2 linked regions of the Sinorhizobium meliloti genome follow. The protein of the gene in region 1 interacts with the protein of each later gene in a pairwise test. Links are inferred from orthologs where the notes say so. Each region holds a gene or a part of one and is shown in the gene's direction. Other genes may lie near its edges. The genes, in order: leuS and ligA.

Evidence for each region.
Region 2: the proteins of leuS (region 1) and ligA interact in binary tests that used the Escherichia coli proteins (3 or more experiments, as listed by UniProt). The link is inferred for Sinorhizobium meliloti from one-to-one orthologs.

The regions. Positions count from the first base shown.
Region 1 is NZ_JAGIOS010000001.1:1,366,438-1,369,918, reverse strand. The notes cover bases 164-3,328. They hold leuS (leucine--tRNA ligase), read left to right. Parts: upstream 164-497; coding sequence 498-3,128; downstream 3,129-3,328. Other genes in these bases: JOH52_RS06505 (LPS assembly lipoprotein LptE), read left to right, coding at 3,115-3,328; JOH52_RS06515 (YggS family pyridoxal phosphate-dependent enzyme), read right to left, coding at 164-233. Outside these bases: more of JOH52_RS06515, read right to left, coding at 1-163; more of JOH52_RS06505, read left to right, coding at 3,329-3,481.
Region 2 is NZ_JAGIOS010000001.1:2,752,433-2,755,724, forward strand. The notes cover bases 1-2,976. They hold ligA (NAD-dependent DNA ligase LigA), read left to right. Parts: upstream 1-399; coding sequence 400-2,553; downstream 2,554-2,976. Other genes in these bases: recN (DNA repair protein RecN), read left to right, coding at 1-301; JOH52_RS13145 (VOC family protein), read right to left, coding at 2,855-2,976. Also shown: more of JOH52_RS13145, read right to left, coding at 2,977-3,259. UniProt on the Escherichia coli protein: DNA ligase that catalyzes the formation of phosphodiester linkages between 5'-phosphoryl and 3'-hydroxyl groups in double-stranded DNA using NAD as a coenzyme and as the energy source for the reaction.

The DNA.
Region 1 (3,481 bases):
TGCAGCTCGATGTCGGGGGTCTCACGCTTGAGCGCGGGCCATTTGGCCTGCGCTTCCTGCACGCGGTTCTCGCCGAAGACGCGCTGGCCAGCTTCGATCACCGGCCGGATCGTCTCGGCGTCGAAGGTTTTCGACACGGCCACCAGACTGACGGTATTTTCCGGACGGTTCGCCGACTTCTCGCTTGCGCGAATCCGGCTCAGCACTTCGTTCAGCCGTTCCTCGACTTCCATCCCCACGCTCCTGTTCAAGATCGTTTCGACATCTTCGCTAGCGGCTTATTGAAACTTGCGGTGCTTGCCAAGTCCAGCACAAGCCGGAGCGGGCGGGTTCGCCTCGGCCGTGGCGTCATCTGCCCTCGTTGAACTGCGAATCGAGTGGACCGCCTGGCGAATCCTTCAAAACTTGACGCTTGGGGCGTTTCGTGGTGAAGGTCACGCCAGCTATCACGCGCGGGCGCTCGCGCCCGGCAGAATTTCCGGAACATCGACAAAGACATGGCTACCGAACGATATAATCCGCGCGATGCCGAACCGCGCTGGCAGCACCAATGGGAAGCGGGCAAGGTCTTCGAGACGAAGAACGACGATCCGCGCGACAAATATTACGTCCTGGAGATGTTCCCCTATCCATCCGGACGGATCCACATGGGTCACGTGCGCAATTACACGATGGGCGACGTGGTCGCCCGCTACAAGCGCGCCCGCGGCTTCAACGTGCTGCACCCGATGGGCTGGGACGCCTTCGGCATGCCGGCGGAAAACGCCGCCATGGAGCGCGGCGTCCATCCGGCGAGCTGGACGTACCAGAACATTGCCTCGATGAAGGCGCAGCTCAAGGTCATGGGGCTTTCGCTCGACTGGAGCCGGGAATTTGCGACCTGCGATCCCGAATATTACCAGCGCCAGCAGCACCTTTTCCTCGATTTCCTGGAAAAAGGCCTGGTCTACCGAAAGCAGTCGAAGGTCAACTGGGACCCGGTCGACAATACTGTGCTTGCCAACGAGCAGGTAATAGAAGGCCGCGGCTGGCGCTCCGGCGCGCTCGTTGAACAGCGCGAGCTGACGCAATGGTTCTTCCGCATCACCGACTTCAGCCAGGATCTGCTCGACGCGCTCGACACGCTCGACGAGTGGCCCGAAAAAGTGCGGCTGATGCAGAAGAACTGGATTGGCCGCTCAGAAGGGCTTTCGGTCCGCTGGGAGCTCGATCCGGCGACGGTCCCCGGCGAGGAAAAGGAAGTCACGGTCTATACGACGCGGCCGGACACGCTGTTCGGCGCCTCCTTCCTGGCGATCTCCGCCGATCATCCGCTCGCCAGGGATGCCGCAGCCAAGAACGCCGAGATCGAAGCCTTCTGCGAGGAATGCCGGCGCGCCGGCACGTCGCTCGCCGCACTGGAAACGGCGGAGAAGAAGGGCATCGACACCGGCATACGCGCACGGCATCCCTTCGATCCGAACTGGGAGCTGCCGGTCTACGTCGCCAATTTCGTGCTGATGGACTACGGCACGGGCGCCATCTTCGGCTGCCCCTCGGGCGACCAGCGCGACCTCGACTTCGCCCGCAAATATGATCTGCCGGTCGTTCCGGTGGTGATGCCGAAGGATGCCGATCCGCAGACCTTCACGATCGGCGACGAGGCCTATGACGGCGACGGCGTGATGATCAATTCGCGCTTCCTCGACGGGCTTTCGGCGGAAGAGGCGTTCGAGACCGTCGCCTCCAGGCTCGAAAACGATCTGCTGAACGGCACGCCGCGCGCGGAGCGCAAGGTCAATTTCCGCCTGCGCGACTGGGGCATTTCCCGCCAGCGCTACTGGGGCTGCCCGATCCCGGTCATTCACTGTGACGACTGCGGCGTCGTTCCGGTGCCGAAGGCAGATCTGCCCGTGACGCTGCCGCCGGACGTGACCTTCGACAAACCCGGCAATCCGCTCGATCGTCACCCGACCTGGCGTCACGTCGCCTGCCCGCAATGCGGCAAGGACGCGCGCCGGGAAACCGACACGATGGATACCTTCGTCGATTCCTCCTGGTACTTCACCCGCTTTACGGCGCCCTGGGAGGACAACCCGACGGATCCGAAAGCGGCCAATCACTGGCTGCCGGTCGACCAGTATATCGGTGGCATCGAGCACGCGATCCTGCATCTGCTCTATTCGCGCTTCTTCACCCGCGCGATGAAGGCGACCGGCCATGTGGCGCTGGACGAGCCCTTCAAGGGGCTGTTCACGCAGGGCATGGTCGTCCACGAGACCTATAGCCGCGGCGAAGGCGCGCAGCGGGAATGGATCACGCCCGCCGAGATCCGCGTGGAGGAAGTCGACGGACAGCGGCGCGCGGTCCACATCGAGACCGGCGAGGAAGTCGCCATCGGCTCGATCGAGAAGATGTCGAAGTCGAAGAAGAACGTCGTCGACCCGGATGACATCATCGGCTCCTACGGTGCCGACACGGCACGTTTCTTCGTGCTCTCCGATTCGCCGCCGGATCGCGACGTCATCTGGTCCGAGGCAGGCGTCGAAGGCGCCCATCGCTTCGTGCAGCGCGTCTGGCGTCTTCTGACCGAGGCCGCGGAGAGGCTGCGTGCCGTCGATGCCGCGCCGGCAAGCGGAGGCGAGGGGCTTGCAGTGTCCCAGGCCGCACATCGCACGCTCAAGGCGGTAGAGGCGGACTATGACAAGCTCGCCTTCAACAAGGCGGTCGCACGTATCTACGAGCTGGTGAACGCCATGGCCGCCCCGCTGACGCAGGTCGCGAGCGGCAAGGCGGACAACGCTCTGACTGCTGCGGTAAAGGACGCCGCCGCGATCCTGATCAACCTGATCGCGCCGATGATGCCGCATCTTGCGGAAGAATGCTGGCGGGAGATCGGCGGCAAAGGTCTCATCGCCGAGAGGCCTTGGCCGAAATTCGATCCTGCGCTCATCGTCGAGAACGAGATCACGCTGCCGGTCCAGATCAACGGGAAAAAGCGTGCCGATTTGACAATCGCGCGCGACGCAGATCAGAGTGCGATCGAAAGCGCCGTGCTCGCGCTGGATGCCGTCAAGGCCGCGCTCAACGGCGGCCGCCCGAAGAAGATCATCGTCGTGCCTCAGAGGATCGTCAATGTCGTTGTCTGATATAGCTGGCTTCCGTCTTCGGTCCTTGGGCTTCGTAGCCGGCGCATTGTCGCTTGCGGCACTCGGCGGCTGCCAGGTCAGGCCCCTTTATTCCGACGGTCCGACTGGCTCGACGTCGATCGCGCTTGCCGCGATCGAGATTTCGGAAGCCGACGACCGCGTCGAGCAGGAAGTCCGAAATGCCCTCGTCTTTCTGACGTCGCGCGGCCAGGGCGAACCGGTCAATCCGCAATACCATCTGGCGCTTAGCGTCTCGCACCGGACAATGGGCGTGCTCTATGAGAGCACGGATAATGACCATGACGACGACGACGCCGGAGCCGGCCGCATCGTCGTGAAGGCCGACTACAACC
Region 2 (3,292 bases), 1.4 Mb from region 1 along the record:
CGAGATCGATACCGGCGTCGGTGGCGCCGTGGCGGATGCGATCGGCCAGCGCTTGAAGCGGCTTTCGAAAACCGTGCAGGTGCTTTCCGTCACCCATGCGCCGCAGGTTGCTGCGCGGGCGGCGACGCATCTCCTGATTTCGAAGGGGCCTTCCGCGGAAAAGACCGAGATGATCGCGACCCGCGTCGCCCGCATGGACGAAGCGGCACGCACGGAAGAGATCGCCCGCATGCTCGCCGGCGCCTCGATTACCGAGGAGGCGAGGGCCGCAGCCGCGCGATTGCTCGCCGGCAACGGTTGAATAGCCCTCACGTTCCTTCGCGTCGGTTACCCTCAAAATCGATTCCGATTTGAGGAATCATGCAGTAAAAGCGACTCCAAAGTTCTGGAGCCGCATCCATGCTGAATCAAAGAAAATCCGTCGAACAATTGAACGAAGCGGAAGCTGCCGAGGAACTCGCCTTCCTGGCGGCGGAGCTTGCCCGCCACGACATGCTTTATCACGGCAAGGATGCTCCGGAGATTTCGGATGCGGACTACGATGCGCTGAAGCGGCGGAACGATCTGATCGAAGAGCGCTTCCCGGTACTTGTCCGCGAGGACAGTCCCTCGCGGAAGGTCGGTGCCGCACCCTCGCTGACCTTCGCGCCGGTCGTTCATGCGCGGCCGATGCTGTCGCTCGACAATACCTTCTCGGACGAGGATGCCCGCGCATTCGTCGCCGGTGTCTACCGCTTCCTCGGCAAGCTCCCGGACGGCTCGATCGCCTTCACGGCCGAGCCGAAGATCGACGGGCTGTCCATGTCGCTGCGCTACGAAAACCGGCGGCTCGTCACGGCAGCTACCCGCGGCGACGGCACGACCGGGGAAAACGTCACCGCCAATGTCCGCACCATCGGCATGATCCCGCAGACGCTTCCCGCGGACGCGCCTGATGTCGTCGAGATCCGCGGCGAGATCTATATGGCGAAATCGGACTTCGCCGCGCTCAATGCCGAAATGGCGGCGCAGGGCAGGCCGCTCTATGTCAACCCGCGCAATACGGCGTCGGGTTCGCTCCGTCAGCTGGACGCGAAGGTGACGGCGAACCGCAAGCTGCGCTTCTTCGCCTATGCCTGGGGCGAGATGTCGGCGATGCCGGCGGATACGCAGCTCGGCATGGTGGAGACCTTCAAGGCCTGGGGATTCCCGGTCAATCCGCTGATGCAGCGCTTCTTCTCCGCCGACGAGCTCCTGGAGCACTATCACCATATCGAGCGGGAGCGTCCGGACCTCGACTACGACATCGACGGCGTCGTCTACAAGGTCGACCGGCTCGATCTGCAGGCCAGGCTCGGCTTCCGCTCGCGCAGTCCGCGCTGGGCAACGGCGCACAAGTTTCCGGCCGAACAGGCTTTCACGCGTCTGAAGGGCATCGACATTCAGGTCGGCCGTACCGGCGCCCTGACGCCCGTCGCGCGGCTGGAGCCGATCACCGTCGGGGGCGTCGTCGTCACCAACGCCACGCTGCACAACGAGGACTATATCCGCGGCGTCGGCAACACCGGTGAGCCGATCCGCGATGGGCGCGACGTCCGTATCGGCGACATGGTTATCGTCCAGCGGGCAGGGGACGTGATCCCCCAGATCGTCGACGTGGTGATGGACGAGCGGCCGGAAGGCGCCGAGCCCTACAGGTTTCCGACGACGTGCCCCATCTGCGGCAGCCATGCGGTGCGTGACATCAACGAAAAGACGGGCAAGGTGGATGCCGTGCGCCGCTGCACGGGCGGCTTCGTCTGCCGTGCGCAGGCGGTCGAGCATCTGAAGCATTTCGTCTCGCGCAATGCCTTCGACATCGAAGGCCTCGGCTCCAAGCAGATCGAGTTCTTCTTCGAAAGCGAAGACGAGAATCTGAGGATCCGCACCGCCCCTGAGATCTTCACGCTCGAACGCCGCCAGGAGGCATCGCTCAACAAGCTCGAGAACACCGACGGATTCGGCAAGGTAAGCGTCCGCAAGCTGTACGAGGCGATCAATGCCCGCCGCTCGATAGCGCTTCATCGCCTGATCTATGCGCTAGGCATCCGCCATGTGGGCGAGACGACGGCCAAGCTGCTTGCGCGCTCCTATGGCAGCTACGAGCATTTCGGGGCCGCCATGACCGAGGCGGCGGGCTTTTCGGGAGATGCCTGGAACGAGCTGAACAGCATCGACGGCATTGGCGAGGTGGTCGCGCGCGCCATTGTCGAGTTCTATAAGGAGCCGCGCAACCTGAAGGTCGTTTCCGAGCTGCTGCAAGAGGTTACGCCGGAAAGCGCGGAGTTGCCCGTCGCGACCGGCAGCCCCGTCGCGGGGAAGACGGTGGTCTTCACCGGATCTCTCGAGAAGATGACGCGCGAGGAGGCGAAGGCGAAGGCGGAGAGTCTCGGCGCCAAGGTGGCGGGATCGGTGTCGAAGAAGACCGACATCGTCGTCGCCGGCCCCGGCGCCGGCTCGAAGCTCGACAAGGCCCGCGAACTCGGCGTCCAGACGATGGACGAGGACGAGTGGCTGGCGCTGATTGGCGGGTAGAGCGTTCACTTGCCCCTCATCCGCCTGCCGGCACCTTCTCCCCGCAAGCGGGGCGAAGGGGACTCGCGGTGATGCTCCGCTTCTCGGGCGCTCAAGGAGAAATGGCGATCCAGCAGCTTGTCCCTTCTCCCCGCCTGCGGGGAGAAGGTGGCGGCAGCCGGTTGAGGGGCATCCCGTGTGACCCGTTACAGCGGCGCGCGTCTTATCAGACGCGCAAAGGTCGCTGTAGCACTTTGATCTGCTGCATGTTTTTGTCCTTTAATCGGATACGATTAAAGGAAACATGCAGTAGTTTAGATCGTCACGCCTGCTGCTGTGCCGACATGTCCATCCACATGAACTCCCAGACGTGGCCGTCCAGGTCCTGGAAGCTGATGCCGTACATGAAGCCGTAGTCGATTGCCGGCTTCCATGGCTTGCCGCCCGCGGCAATAGCCTTGTCGAACATGTCGTCGCATTCGGCACGGCTCGCGGCGGAGAGCGCAGTGATGACCTCGGTGCCCTTGGCCGTGTCGCTGATCTCGCCGACTATGAAGCTACGGAATTTCGGCTCGGTCAGAAGCATGGCGAAGATATTGTCGTCGATGACCATGCAGGCGGCGGTCTCGTCGGAAAACTGCTCGTTGAATGTGAAGCCCAGAGCGGAGAAGAAGGACCGGGAGGCTTTCAGATCCTTGACCGGCAGGTTGACGAAAATCATGCGCATGGGGTGCTCCTTGTTGAAGATGGGATGAGCCAA